Regions from separate parts of the Occultella kanbiaonis genome, predicted to be linked through region 2. Evidence: predicted binding sites of a transcription regulator. Region 2 holds the regulator's gene; each other region holds the start of a gene.
What was found. The regulator LexA, encoded in region 2, represses DNA repair genes until DNA is damaged. The targets are predictions, from matches to a motif close to TCGAACANNTGTTCGA.

Region 1 (4,870 bases), 1.4 Mb from region 2:
TTGGCAGTCGGGCAGACCGGTGGCCTCCGACGTGGGCGAGGGGGCGGGTGCTTGCGCGGGAGTGCCGGGCTCGCCTGCCGGGGTGGCCGGGTCCGCTGGGGTGGGCGTCTTCGCCGGGGCGACGGGTTCGTTGGTCCCGGGCCCTGGCGCGGCTGGGCTCGATGGTGTGGGCGTTGGTGTCGGAGCGTCGGGCTCGTGCGCCGGGTCCTGGGAGGTGACGGGGTTCGTCGGGGTGGGCGCTTGCGCGGAAGCGCCGGGCCCGCCTGCCGGGGTGGCCGGGTTCGTCGGGGTGGGCGCCTCCGCGGAAGCGCCGGGCTCGCCTACCGGGGTGGCCGGCTTCGCCGGGGTGGGTGCTTCGGCGGGAGCAACGGGAGCGCCGGGCTCGCCTGCTGGAGTGGCTGGGTTCGCCGGGGTGGGTGCTTGCGCGGGCGTGCCGGGCTCGTTGGCCGGGGTGGCTGCCGTGTCCGTTGCGGTCGGGCCGGTCGGGTTGGCGTTGTTGCGCGGGCTGTGGTCGGCCGGGTCATCGGCTGGGTCGGTGGTGGTGTCTAGGCCGGGTAGGGGTTCGGTGATCGGTCGCGGGGGCGCCGTCGGGCTGGCTGCCTCGGCTGCGTCGGGCGCCTCGCCGGTCGCCGAGTCTTCGGCTCCGGCTGCTTCCTCGGTCCCGGGGGCTTCCTCGGTTCCGGCTCCAGTGGCGGTCTGGGTGGTTTCGGTGGTGGTGATGATGTCGAGGAATTCGGGGTAGTTGATGAGGACGCCGAGGTGGGGTCGGACGGATCCGGAGGTGCCGACTTTGCCGTGGTCCAGGGCGGTGTGGGCGAGGTCGCTGAGGGCTTGGGCGCGGCGTTGGGAGGAGGTGCGGGTCTCTCCGGCGGCGGGCTTGCCCATGATCGCTTCCAGTGCGGTGCGTACGTATTGGCCGTGTTCGAGGGTGAGGAACCCGGCGAGGTGGTAGCCGTCCATGGTGCGGTCGATGTTGAGGTATTCGCGGTCGGAGGCGGCGTGGTGGGCCTTGTCGGTGGCGTCGGGGTCAGCGATCGCGACGAAGTGATCGACCAACCTGCGCAGGTCCTCCGGCGAGCGGGTGGCGGCGTTGGCGAGGAGGAACTCCTCCACCGTCTGCACCCGACCAGCACCAGCAGCGGCGGCAGCGCCCGCGGCGTCGGGGGCGCCTGTGGCGTCAGCGTCGGGGGTCGCAGTGGGGTCGGCCTCGTCGCTGGCGTCGGCGCTGCCGGTGGGCGCCGCCGCGGTGTCGGTGGCCTCGGCGGCCTCGGACGTGCCGCTGTCCCCGGCGGCGTCGGTGTCGGGGGTGGCGGTGGGGTCGGTGCCCTCGGGAGCGCCGGTGTCGGCGCTGCCGGTGTCCCCGGTGCTGTCAGGATCGGTGGCCGCGGTGGCCGCGGTGGCCGTGGTGGGGTCGGTGCCCTCGGAGCTGTTGGGGGTGGCGGGGTACTGCAGGCCGTCGACGGCGGCTTGGGTGGTGGTGGCCTTGTGCAGGATCTGGGCCTGGTCGATGCCGATCTTTCCGGTCCGTAGCCAGGTCCGGGTCGCGGGCAGACTGTTGCGTAGCCCGGTGGCCAGGGTCGACATCCGGCGGGCGCTGGCACCGCTGATGCCGTAGGTCTTGGCCACGAAGTGCGGGTAGGTGCGGAATCCCTTGCTGGTGTCCCAGGTCCCGGCCTCGGACTCCAGGCCCATCCAGTCCAGCTGGGCACCGGTCAACGCCTGCGTGATCAGGTGCGTCCGCAACGCCGCGTGGCCCAGGAACCGGGACCCGTACCGGTCGGACTCGGTGACCGGATCCGCGGTCGCGATGCCCTGGGTGAGGGCCTCGATCGCGATCAGCTGATCCTCCAGCGACCCCGCCATCAGGTCCGCCAGAGACAGGTGCATCCGGGACGCGAGCGCCACACTCGCCCCCGACGCACCAGCACCGGTCGTGGTGGTGGTGTCGTCCATGTGTGCTCACCTCCCCATCGACGTCGAATGGTCCGAAACACTGACTGGCATTCGTACGTCTGTTTGACTGCTTGACCTCCACTCTAGGACGTCCCACCGACAGCGCAAGGACCCCGATTTCCGTTGTGGATACACGGACATCAGCCCATCCAACCGACCCCAGAACGGGCTCCGAAACACCCAAATGACCCCCCATCCACAGGATCCGGACCGACGGGGTCTGAATGTCGCTGGTGTGCGCATCCACTGCGTCTCGACGGCGGCCATGACGACGGGCATCGACGACCTAACCGCCAGGGGGTCGAACAGGTTCGATGGCTCGCTGTCGGACCGACTGGCGGGCCGAGTGCGCGGGGAGTCCCGGGTCAATGTGAAAATCGACGTATGAGCGACAAGCCCATTGAGCCTGACGACGAACGGAACCCGAGCGACGTCAACGAGCCCAACGCGGCTGCCGAGCCTGACGGTATCGGCGGACCCGACGTGGACTCGACCGGACCGGATGACGCCGGCACGGCGAACGGTGCTGATGGGGTCACTGTCGAGCCGCCGGAAGATGACGGCAGCGTGGCGGAGGCCTCGGACCGGTCCTCGGCGGGTCAAGCGGACCGTGACGCCGACCCGGAGGTAGAGGGGCACGTCGCCGCAGGACCGTCCGATGATGAGGCCAGCGCGGCCGATGGTGAGGTCTCCGGGACTGACGGGATCGACGATGAGGCCAGCGCGGCTGATGGTGACGTACCCGGGACTGACGGGATCGACGATGACGCCAGCGCGGCCGATGGTGACGTACCCGGGACTGACGGGAACGACGACCAGGCCAGCGCGGCGGCTGATGGCGACATCGCCGGGACCGACGCGACTGACGACGCGGCCATCGCGACTGGTGAAGCGGCCGGCGCGGGCGCACCGATGAAGGCCGACGGGGAGAGCGACTCGGACGCGTCAGCACCGCCTGCTCGGCACCGCTTCGAGTGGTGGCACCGCCAGCGCCCACGCACTCGCCGCACCATCCGGGCTGTGGTCGCGTTCGTGCTCACAGGTCTGTTGTCCCTCCTCGCCGGGGTCATGACAGCCGACTTCGAAGGCTCCCTCGGTCCACACCGGGCCGACTACAGCGTGCGCCTCAACGGGGAGGTCACGGTGGACATGGGCCCGCTGGGCGCCCTGATCGTCGACTCGCCGCTGCCGCTGAACCTCGGCGTGGACGTGCTGGTCAAGGAGATCCCGATCGAGCTGAGCACGCCTCAGACCGACCCGGTGGTGGGCCTCACGTCCGACCTCACCAGCTACAGCCAGTTCCTGGCCAACCCGGAGGCCGCGATCTCCGATGCCGCATACGGTCTCGTGCTGGACGTCGTCTCTCGGTGGATCCTGTACTGGACGGTGCTGCTGGTCGGCGTCGCCCTCGGCCGGCTGGCGGCGCACGGTGTGCTCCGCGAAGCGGTCAAGAGTGCGTGGGCGCGGCAGGGCGTGCCGGCCCTGAGCGTCGCGCTGGCGGTGGTACTCGTGGGGCTGCCACTCGTGGAGGCGACCCAGACCTCGGGCGGGGTGGGGCGGACCTCTCGCATCCTCGCCGACACACCGTTGGCCGAGGCGCGGATCACCGGCCGGCTGGCGACCCTCGTGGACCACTACGGCGGGTACGTCGTGGACGCGATCGATGACAACACCGAGTTCTACGCCGAGGTGCAGACGAACCTCGAGGCCGCATATGCCGCCGAGGCGGACCCGGTCGCCCCCGCCGAGGGTGAGACACCGCAGGAGAGTCCGTCGGGGGAGTCCGGGACCGAGCCGACCAATCCGGCAAGCGACGCGGGTGCGGCCGCGGCCGGCACCGACGACTCCGGCACCGACGACTCCGGCACCGACGACTCCGGCACCGACGACTCCGGCACCGACGACTCCGGCACCGACGACTCCGGCACCGACGACTCCGGCACCGACGACTCCGGCACCGACGACTCCGGCACCGACGACTCCGGCACCGACGACTCCGGCACCGACGACTCCGGCACCGACGACTCCGGCACCGACGACTCCGGCACCGACGACTCCGGCACCGACGACTCCGGCACCGACGACTCCGCCGTCGGCGACTCCGGCACCGACGCAGCCGACACCACCGAGAGCGACCCCGAGCTCGTCACGATGCTGCTCGTCAGCGACCTGCACTGCAACGTCGGGATGGCCCCGGTGGTCGGGGCCGCGGTCTCCGCCTCGGAGTCCTCGCTCGTGCTGAACGCGGGCGACACGGTGATGGGTGGCACGTCGGTCGAGTCCTACTGCGTGAACGCGTTCGCCCGGGGCATCCCCGACGGCGTCCCGGTCGTCGTCTCGGACGGCAACCACGACTCGGTCACCACGGCCGACCAGGAGGCGAACGCCGGCTGGACCGTGCTGCACGGCGAGCCGGTCGACGTGCAGGGCATCCGGATCCTCGGCGACACCGACCCCACCCTCACCTCGCTCGGGGCACCGACCCGTCCGGAGCGGGACGAGACGATCAACCAGATGGGCAACCGGATCAGCCAGCTCGCATGTCAGCTCCAGGAGGACGACGAGCCTGTGGACATCGTGCTCATCCACAGCCCGTTCGCCGGCCGGCAGTCCGTGGAGGCCGGTTGTGCGACGCTGAGCATCTCGGGGCACCTGCACCGTCAGGTGGGTCCGCGCCAGCTCGGTCTCGGGCTGCAGTACACGTCGGCGAGTACCGCCGGCGCGGGCAGCGGCACGCCGACGATCGGACCGCTGCAGAACCCGTCGGTGATGACCGTGATCCGCTGGGACCCGGAGGCCAGCCTGCCGGTGGACTACCGGCTGATCACGATCGACCCGGACGCGAGCGTTGACATCTCCGACTGGTTCGCATTCCCGGAGGTGCCCGAGACGTTCGTCACGGGGGACGCGGAGGGCA
Region 2 (4,870 bases):
CAGTTGGACGACACCCTCGCCGCGCTCGACGCACCGAGCCTCACCAGCGCAGAACTGACCGAGATCGATCGGTACGCCCGCGACGGCGGCGTGAATCTGTGGGGCGCGCGCTCAAGCGACCTGTGAGGGGTACCGATCCGGCCCGATGCGGCGCGGCGTCCGCGTCTGCCGACGGCCCGGCCGGCGGACGCCCGCCGGGACCCGGTCGATGCTGCCGCCGGTGGTGCTGGCTTCCCCTCCAGCGCCACCGGCGGCGGTCTATGGGAGCGATTCCTCGCTCTGGTCCGGGCGGTCCACCCGCAGGGCGGCGATCGCGGCCTCGAAGTCCTCCAGCGAGGAGAAGGCCTGGTACACGCTGGCGAACCGGAGGTAGGCCACCTCGTCCAGCTCGCGCAGGGGGCCGAGGATGGTCAGTCCGACCTCATGCGCATCGATCTCCGCGACACCGTTGCTGCGGATCGTCTCCTCGACCTGCTGTGCGAGCAGGGCAAGGTCGTCATCGGAAACAGGCCGCCCCTGGCAAGCCTTGCGGACGCCAGAGATGATCTTGTCCCGGCTGAACGGCTCGACGGCACCGGAACGCTTCATCACGTTCAGACTGGTGGTCTCGACCGTCGTGAATCGCCGCCCGCAGTTCGGGCACTGGCGCCGCCGCCGGATCGCGGACCCGTCCTCGGCGGTCCGGGAGTCCACGACGCGGGAATCGGAGTGCCGACAGAACGGGCAGTGCACCGACGGATCCTTCCCACATCGTGGCCGTCGTTCCCGTGCACTACATGTGCGCGGATCACAACGGTGTAACTACTAGATGTAGGGAAACGTTAGGCGTTCGCGTGCCCAGATGCAAGCGACTTCGGGCACACGAGCGGCTTCGCCCTGCTGCCGGGCCAACAGTGGGTCAGCCGACGGGAACCGTGAGCGCCTGACCTGCCACCACCGTGGAGGTGGCGAGCGAGTTCAGCTCCATGATCTGGTCGACCACCACGCGCACGTCCGCGCCGGGTGCGGCGTGCTCGGCGGCGATCGCCCAGAGGCTCTCCCCGGGCGAGACGACCACCGTCGCCACCTCGGTGGGGGCGGCCGGCTCGGACGGGAATGCGAGGCCGAGGACCGACCCGAGCGCCGCGGCGACGACGAGTCCGAGCACCACGAGCACCCGGCGACCGCGGACCGTCAGCCGCAGCGGCGCATCGACGGCCGTGCGGGCCGGCTCGACCGTCTCGGCGGGCAGTGCGTCCGAACGGCGCACTGGCCGACGGACCGGCCGCACCGGGGCGCCGTCACGCTCGGGCCGCGCGAGCGGCACGGGCACCGGTGCCAGCGCGGGCGCCGAGGTGAGGTCGGGCAGGGCGGGCGCGAGTCGACGAGTCGGCGCCGGTGCGAGCGGGCCGACCAATGCCGCGGGCGAAGGCACCAGCGCGACCGCGGACGACCCGACGGTCGGGTGCGCACTCACGACCCGGGTCACCGGCCGGGCCGCCCCGGCGCGGCCCCCCGGCACCGCCGACAGGTGGCGACGACGTACAGCTCGGCCGCGCCGCGTCCCGGCGTTGGCACCCGCGCGGAGCTCGGCGTGGGGGAAGGCCAGTGCACTCATCGGGAGTCTCCTCGGTCGTCGCGGGTAGAACGATTGTTCGTCGAACGGCTGTACTGAAGGTAGCACGCGGCGATTCCGATGTCGACACGCCAGTCGAACACATGTTTTGCGGATCGGCCGATGACGCCTACTGTGGTCCTGAACACTTCGACAGCACATCACCGCCCTCTGACAATGGCGGAAACACAGGCCGAACCGACCATCAGGAGGAGACCGTGACCCGATCCAGCCGCTCCAAGTCCCCCGACCCGAAGGACACCCCCGGCCCCGACGGCCTCAGCGTGCGTCAGCGGCAGATCATGGGCTCCATCCGGTCGAGCATCGAGGCCAAGGGCTACCCGCCCACCATGCGAGAGATCGGTGCGGCCGTGGGGCTGGCGAGCCCATCCTCGGTGAAGTACCAGCTCAACCTGCTCGAACAGAAGGGGTACCTGCGCCGGGACCCGATCTCCACCCGCGCGATCGAGGTCATCGCGCCGGATGACGCCCAGTCCGTCCGCGGCGACATCGACATCTTCGAGGCGCCGGACCGGGAGGGCATCGATCCCGGTGCCGCGTATGTGCCGGTCGTCGGCCGGATCGCGGCCGGTGGCCCGATCCTGGCAGAGCAGGCCGTGGAGGACGTGTTCCCGCTCCCCCGCCAGTTGGTCGGCGAAGGCGATCTGTTCCTGCTCAAGGTGGTCGGCGAGTCGATGATCGACGCCGCGATCTGCGACGGCGACTGGGTGGTCGTGCGGCAGCAGAACGTCGCTGAGAACGGCGAGATCGTCGCCGCGATGATCGACGGCGAGGCGACCGTGAAGACGCTCAAGCGCTCCGCTTCGCAGGTCTGGCTGATGCCGGCCAACCCGGCGTTCTCACCGATCGACGGGAACGAGGCGCAGATCCTCGGCCGTGTGGTGAGTGTGCTCCGCTCGATCTGAGGTCGGGGTTCGGCTTCTGGGGCGCCCGGGTCAGAAGCCGAACTGCCGGGCGACGCCGCGGATCTCGTCCGCGCTGGCGCGCAGGCTGGCAAGCTCGGACTCATTGAAGTTGAACTCGAGACGCTCGCCCACGCCGTCGCGGTCCACGATCGACGGGACCGACAGGCACACGTCGGAGATGCCTAGGTAGTCCTCGAGCAGGCTCGAGACAGGCAGGATCGCACGCTCGGAACGCAGCACCGACTGGATGATCCGCACGCCGGCGAGGCCGATGGCGTGGTTCGTGGCGCCCTTGCCGTCGATGATCCGGTACGCGGAGTTCTTCACCTCGTCGGCGATCTCGGCCAGGTCCCCTGGGCTGAGCACGCCGGTGGCGGCCACGAACTCCCGCAGTGGCACCCCGCCGATGTTGGCGGCGCTCCACAGCGGGAACTCGGAGTCGCCGTGCTCGCCGACGATGTAAGCGTGCACGTTCCGGACCGCGATCCGGCTGTGTTCGCTGAGCAGGTACCTGAGCCGTGAGGTGTCCAGCACCGTGCCGGAACCGAACATCTGCCGCGGCGGCAACCCGGAGATCTTCAGCGAGGCGTAGGTGACCACGTCGACCGGGTTCGTCACCATCATGTAGATGGCGTCGGGCGCGACCTCCACCAATTGCGGCACGAGCGTGCGCATCAGGTTGATGGTCCGGTCCGCGAGCTCGATACGAGTCTGCCCCGGCTGCTGTTTTGCACCGGCGGTCACCACCACCATGTCCGCGCCGGCGCAGATCCCGATGTCGTCCGATCCCTCCACCGCACCCATGGGCATGAAGGCCATGCCGTGGGAGAGGTCGAGGGCCTCGGCCTCCACCTTGGCCCGGTTCACGTCGTACAGGACCACCCGGCGGGCGACGCCCCGGATCAGCGCCGCGTATGCGAGCGTGGCGCCGACCGAGCCGGCGCCGACGATGGCGAGGGTGGAGACCCCGGGAGGTGTGGTGGCGCGGTCTGGTGCCTGGGTCACGACGGGATTCCTCTCGTGGTGGATCGCCTTCGCGGTAACCCTATCCGGCCCACGGCGGGCCGCCCGATCAGGCGCCCGCGAGCCTGCCCGGCGACGCCCGGACCAGGTCGACGCGATCCGTGCTCACGAGTCCCGCCGATCGGTTCCTCAGCCTTCGATCGCGGTGTAGTTTCCACACCAGAGGGGCAACGTCGCGACCTTACCGCTGGGGAGCATGCGACCACGAGCAAGGAGAGTCGGATGGCTGGCAACCGTGCCTCGCGTGTGGTGTGCGCGGTAGCACTCGTGGTCCCCAGCCTCATCGCCGGTGCTGGAGCTGGTACGACCGGTCGCGTGGCGGGATCGGCCGGTCCCACCCTCGCGACACGGCCCGTCGAACGCGAGACGGCCGCGGCACGACCCTCGGAGTGGGACGAGGCGCAACGGATCCTCGTGGCGGAGTTCGGGATATCCGAGGAGCAGGCTCGCGCGAACGTCGAGTCGCAGGCTGCCCGGACGATGTTTCGCGAGGTCATTGTCTCGGAGCTTGGCGAGACGTTCGCCGGCTTCCGCTTCGACCCGGCTACGGGTGTCCTTGCCGTGCTCACGACGAACCCCGACCGCGACGTCACCACCGTCGAGCGACGCGCGGACCAGTACGGAGTTGAAGTCGGCGTCATAGGGGCGGAATTCTCCTACACGGATCTGGCGGAGCTCGCACGCCAGGCAACTGCCGGTGGACTAGGGGTGCCGGCCGAGGAGATCGTCAGTGCGCAGATCGATGACAAAACGAACACCGTCACGGTCTACGTTCTGCCCGAGCGACTGGCTGCACTGCAGCGCAGTGGCTCTCACGATCCGGTCGTCCGGCTGGCGGCCCACGTTGATGAGGCCGTCGACGAAGGGCGTGCCAGTGATCAGAACTGACCACCCGTGAGAACGGTCACGAGCGCAGTCCTCGCGAGCGTGAGCGTGGCAGCGGTGCTGGCTGGGTGCACCTCCGACCAGAGCCCGCCGACGCCCAGCCCAATGACCGTCGACATCTCGGAGCTCCACCCCATGACGATGCGCGAGGCGCTCGAGGAGCCCGATTACGGCGAACAGGTGCGCCTCGCCGTCACGCTCGTCACGGAGGGTGGTGTCCTGCTCCTGTGCGACGCCGTCGAAGACACCGATCCCGCACAGTGCGCAGACCCGAACGTCGAGATCGTCGGCGCGCCTCTGGAGGACCTCGACCTCGTCGAACGGTCCGGCGAGCGCAGCGGCGAGGTGGACCTCATCGTCATCCTCGTCGATGAGGACACGGCCGAGTACGTCTCGACCGCTCCCTGATCCGTTCGGAGTACTAGGAAGCCGCGAGCCGGCG
Region 3 (4,870 bases), 2.7 Mb from region 2:
CCGGGTCCGCCCAGGCCGCGTGGTCAAAGTCGATCATCCCGGTGACCCGGGCGTCGGACCAGAGCAGATTGTGCATGCCGAAGTCACCGTGCACGAACACCGGCGGCACGCCGGCCTCGACGGCAACGACCCGCTCGGTGAGCGCGACCGCCTCGGCCGCGACCGCCGTCGGGAGCCGTGGCGCGAGGAACTCGGCCACGATCCGTGGCCACTGCGGGCCGCCGCACCAGGCACGTGCGCCCGGGAGTCCGGCGTCGCCCGGTGCGATCCGGCGCAAACTGTCGAGCAGCGCCACGAGCGGTTCGCGAACCCCCGGCCATGGCGCGTCGGACGCGGCCCCCGGAACGAACGTGGTCAGGATCCCGGCCGCGCCGTCCAGCCGCACGATCTCACCGAGCGGGCACGGCGTGGTCACCGGGAGGCCGAGGTCGGCGACCACGTGCAGCGTGCGCACCTCACGGTCGGTACGTTCGATCGCGTCGGCGCCGAACGCCACCCGCGCCACCACGGTCTGCTCGAGCACGGCGATCCGGTGGAACGCGCCGTGCGCGAGGCGGGCCCGGAACCAGTCGTGCCCCGGCCAGGCGCGGGCCGCCCAGTCGCGGACGTCCGGCGGAGCGGCCACGGGCTCAGCCCTCCTGGAACGCCGCGATGCGCCTCACGGCCTCGGCGACGGCGTCCGGTCCGGCCGCGAAGGACAGGCGCACGTACTCGTGGCCGTGCGTCGGGTCGAAGTCGCTGCCCGGCACCGCGGCCACCCCGGCCTCCTCCAGCAGGGCGCGGCACCACGCCGTCGAGTCGGCGTGAGCGCCGAGCCTGCTCCCGAGGCAGGCGTAGAGGTAGAAGGCGCCGTCGGCCGGGGCGATGGGCCCCCAGCCCAACCCCGGGACCTCGCCGAGCAGCACCTCGCGGGTGCGGGCGAAGGACGAGACCCGCTCGTCCGCCTCCGCGTAGGAACGTTCGGTGAACGCACCGACGGCGGCCAGCTGGGCGGGCGTGGGTGGGCACAGCGCGACGTTCCCGGCCAGGGCGTCGACGGCGGTGCGCAGGTCCTCGGGCACGAGGGCCCAGCCGAGCCGCCAGCCGGTCATGCCCCAGTACTTGGAGAACGAGGAGATGACGACACCGGAGGGGTCCAGTTCCCAGGCGCTGACGCCGCGGGCGTCGGGGTGGGTCGGATCGGCGGGGTAGGTGATGCCGTGGTAGATCTCGTCGCTGATCAGGCGGACGCCGTTGGCCCGGCACCAGGACGTGAGGGCCTCCAGCTCGGCCCGGCTGACCATGGTGCCGGTCGGGTTCGCCGGCGAGGCGAGGATCAGGCCGTCGAGGCTCCCGTGCGTGCGGGCGGCCTCCTCGAGCAGTTCCGGCGTGGGCTGGAAGCGCTGCTCGGGGCCGCACTCGACCTGGACCACCTCGCAGCCGAGGGCGGACAGGATGTTGCGGTAGGCGGGGTAGCCGGGGCTGGCCAGCGCGACCCGGTCGCCGGCGTCGAACGCGGCCAGGAACGCGAGCACGAACGCGCCCGAGGAGCCGGTGGTGATGGCGACGTCGTCTCCGGTGACGTCCAGGTCGTACCAGCGCCGGTAGTGCCCGGCGACGGCGTCCCGCAGCTCGCGCAGGCCGAGCGCGCTCGTGTAGCCCAGGTCGTCGCCGTTGGCGAAGGCGGCGGCCGCGAGGGCATTCACGTCCTGCGGTGCTCCGCCGCTGGGCTCGCCCGCACACAGGGAGATGACGTCGCGGCCCTGAGCACGCAACTGGGCGACCCGGTCCAGGATGCTCATCACCTCGAACGGGGGGACCGCGGCGCGGCGGGCGACCTTCATCTGATCAGGGTGTCACAAGCTCCCCAGCGGTATTCCGATCGATCGGTCGGGGGCGAGTGAGCCATCACGACGCCGCCCATCTCCCTCGACGTGTTCCACATCGCACGCCGTGTCGTGGCATCCGATCTGCAGGCCTCGTGGGGACTGGTGGGGCTCTTTCGTTGGGAGACTCGATGGGGACGCTTCGCGCGGCGATGTAATCGACTACCGCGGGGCCGAGGCGGTCGCCCGCGGGCCGCAACGGTCGCCCGCGGGTCGCAGCGGTCGGACGGCCCCGCGACTTCCCCGGACTTCCGCCATTGTCAGACCCTCCACTTGGGTTGGACACATGTTCGATCCAGGCGGTGCAGCAGACCCGCGGACGGCGACGGCCGACCCTGGTCCGCTTGCTGCGCGGGTGGCGTCATGGATGCTGGAACTTGCCGAGGTCGACCGCGACCTGACCGACGCCGAGCAGATCGACCTGATCCGTGGGCTGGAGGATCTGAAGGCCGGCGCCGCCGCGGCCCAGGCCCGTATCAGTGCCGACCTGGACACCGCACGGCGGGATCAGCGGGCGCGGGACGGCGTGCCGGCCGAACGCCGCGGCGCGGGCATCGCATCCGAGGTCGCCCTGGCCCGGCGCGTCTCACCGGTGCGTGGCGGCCAACACCTCGGACTCGCCAAGGCGCTGGTGCACGAGATGCCGCACGCGCTCCGTGCGCTGACCACCGGTGCCCTGAGTGAGTGGAGGGCCACGCTCCTCGTTCGTGAATCCGCCTGCCTGACGCGGGCCGACCGGATCACGTTCGATGCAGAACTGTGCAGGGACCCGTCCGCGCTCGAGGGATGGGGAGATCGGCGCCTGATCGCCGAGGCGAAGAAGATCGCGTATCGGCTGGACGCTCCGTCCGTGGTGCGGCGCAATCGCAAGGCCGAGAGCGAGCGGCACGTGAGTGTCCGCCCGGCGCCGGACACGATGTCCTACCTGACCGGCCTCCTGCCGGTGCCCCGGGGGATCGCGGTGTACGCCGCGTTGAGCCGACACGCCGACGAGGCCCGTGCCGCGGGTGACACCCGCTCGCGCGGACAGATCATGGCCGACACGCTCGTGGAAGGGGTCACCGGCCAGACCAGGGCCTGCGACGTACGTATCGAGATCCAGTTGGTGATGACCGACCGCACCCTGCTCGGAGGCGATGACGAGCCCGGGTAACTACCGGGCTACGGCACCGTGCCGGCCGAGTGGATCCGCGACCTCCTCACCGGTGGTGACGAGGACGGCAGCGATCCCCGCGCCGAGATCTGGCTGCGGCGCCTGTACACCTCGCCGTCCGGGGCCGAGCTGGTCTCGATGGACTCCCAGGCCCGCCGGGCACCGGCCGGGTTGGCCCGGTTCGTCACGGCCCGAGACCGCACCTGCCGGACGCCGTGGTGCGACGCCCCGATCCGGCACATCGACCACGTGCACGGCCATGCGGACGGCGGCGAGACCACAGCGGACAACCTGCAGGGCCTGTGCGAGGCGTGCAACTACGCCAAACAGGCACCCGGCTGGCGGGCGAGCCCCACGACCGCCCCGACGGGCGACATCAGGTCGCCAGCACCACACCGTCCGGGTACACGTATCGATCGATCCACAGCGCCACCTCCGCCGGGCGGCGACCCACCGGACCGGCCGAACCTCGCCGACCTGCTGCTTCGGGACCTGGTCGAACACGGACCGGGCCCGGGTGGGCGGTGGACGCCGACCTCGGCGCGTCGACCCGACTCAGCGGACCCGGACGTCGCCCCGATCAGCGCCGCAGCGTTCGAAGGCGAGTTGGCCGGCCTCGAACTGGCACTCGCCCGCATCCTCACCCCGGTCGGCTGACCGCCGCGACCGCTAGAACAGCGCCAGCTGTTCCTGACCCACGTCCGACTGAAGGGTCGGGACCGAGGCGGCACCGCCGTCGGGCGTGGTCCCGCGCAGCGGGAACTGACGGTTCTCCCGGGAGACGAACCCGTGCCGCCGCCGGGTGGCGCGAAGCCGCCCGGCGAGCCACTCGCGGTACTCGACGGAGACGTACGAGCCGCCGTCGTAGAGGGTGCGGTACCGGGGCACGAGCTCCGGATGGTCGCGGCCGAGCCAGGCCAGGAACCACTCGCGGGCGCCGGGGCGCAGGTGCAGGGCGCCGGCCGTGATCCAGGTGGCGCCGGCCTCGGCGACGGCACCGAACAGCGCGTCCAGGTGGGCGTCGGAGTCGGTCAGCCAGGGCAGGATCGGCATCGCCATCACGGTGCAGTCGAGCCCGGCGCCGGTGATGGCGCGGACCAGGTCGAGCCGGGCCTTCGGGGTCGGAGTGCCGGGCTCGACGCGCTGCTGCAGGGCCGGGTCGACGAACGCCAGGGAGACCCCGAGGCCGACCTCGACCCGCTCGGCGGCGGCAACCAGCAACGGGATGTCGCGCTTGAGCAGCGGGCCCTTGGTCAGGACCGAGAACGGGGTGCCGGAGCCCGCGAGCGCCTCGATCACACCGGGCATCAGTTGGTAGCGGCCCTCGGCACGCATGTACGGGTCGGAGTTGGTGCCGAGCGCCACGTGCTCCCGCTTCCAGGAGGGCCGGGCCACCTCCTTGCGGAGCACCTCGACGAGGTTGGTCTTGACGATGATCTGGGTGTCGAAGTCGACGCCGGAGTCGAGGTCGAGGTACTCGTGGGTCTTCCGGGCGAAGCAGTACGTGCACCGGTGCAGGCAGCCGCGGGTGGGGTTGATCGTCCACCCGAACGGCATCTCGGAGTTGCCCGGCACCTTGTTCAGGGCGCTGCGGCAGAGCACCTCGTGGAAGGTGACCCCGGCGAACTCGGGCGTGCGGACGCTGCGCACCAGGCCCTTGAGCGGCAGCAGCGCCGCGTCGTCGGTGGTCGTGAGCTCCCGCGCTTCCCATCGCATGCACCCATTCGAACATACATTCGAAGAATGGTCGACGGCATGACACGCGGGGCCGTCACGGTTGGGCGGTCAGGACGATCTCGTGGAGGATCTCGCGGACCTGCTCCGGCTGTTCGACCCACGGCAGATGACCGGC

Region 1: GKS42_RS16080 (HNH endonuclease signature motif containing protein) is a predicted target of LexA. The motif match lies at 2,005-2,020, and genes of this name have one in related genera.
Region 3: GKS42_RS26310 (DUF222 domain-containing protein) is a predicted target of LexA. The motif match lies at 2,144-2,159, and genes of this name have one in related genera.

Annotation. Positions count from the first base shown of each region.
Region 1 is NZ_CP046175.1:3,485,909-3,490,778, reverse strand. Features, by position in the region: gene GKS42_RS16080 (HNH endonuclease signature motif containing protein) at 1-1,953, opposite strand, end outside; gene GKS42_RS16075 (metallophosphoesterase) at 2,338-4,870, shown strand, end outside.
Region 2 is NZ_CP046175.1:2,116,111-2,120,980, reverse strand. Features, by position in the region: gene GKS42_RS09745 (aldo/keto reductase) at 1-126, shown strand, start outside; gene nrdR (transcriptional regulator NrdR) at 259-732, opposite strand; gene GKS42_RS09735 (LysM peptidoglycan-binding domain-containing protein) at 899-1,597, opposite strand; gene lexA (transcriptional repressor LexA) at 1,897-2,520, shown strand; gene GKS42_RS09725 (L-lactate dehydrogenase) at 2,551-3,525, opposite strand; gene GKS42_RS09720 (hypothetical protein) at 3,766-4,431, shown strand; gene GKS42_RS26785 (hypothetical protein) at 4,422-4,547, opposite strand; gene GKS42_RS09715 (hypothetical protein) at 4,564-4,836, shown strand; gene GKS42_RS09710 (ATP-dependent DNA helicase) at 4,850-4,870, opposite strand, start outside.
Region 3 is NZ_CP046175.1:5,104,357-5,109,226, forward strand. Features, by position in the region: gene GKS42_RS23340 (phosphotransferase family protein) at 1-625, opposite strand, end outside; gene GKS42_RS23345 (aminotransferase class I/II-fold pyridoxal phosphate-dependent enzyme) at 630-1,823, opposite strand; gene GKS42_RS26310 (DUF222 domain-containing protein) at 2,233-3,018, shown strand; gene GKS42_RS26315 (HNH endonuclease) at 3,037-3,675, shown strand; gene GKS42_RS23355 (Rv2578c family radical SAM protein) at 3,688-4,734, opposite strand; gene GKS42_RS23360 (alpha/beta fold hydrolase) at 4,790-4,870, opposite strand, start outside.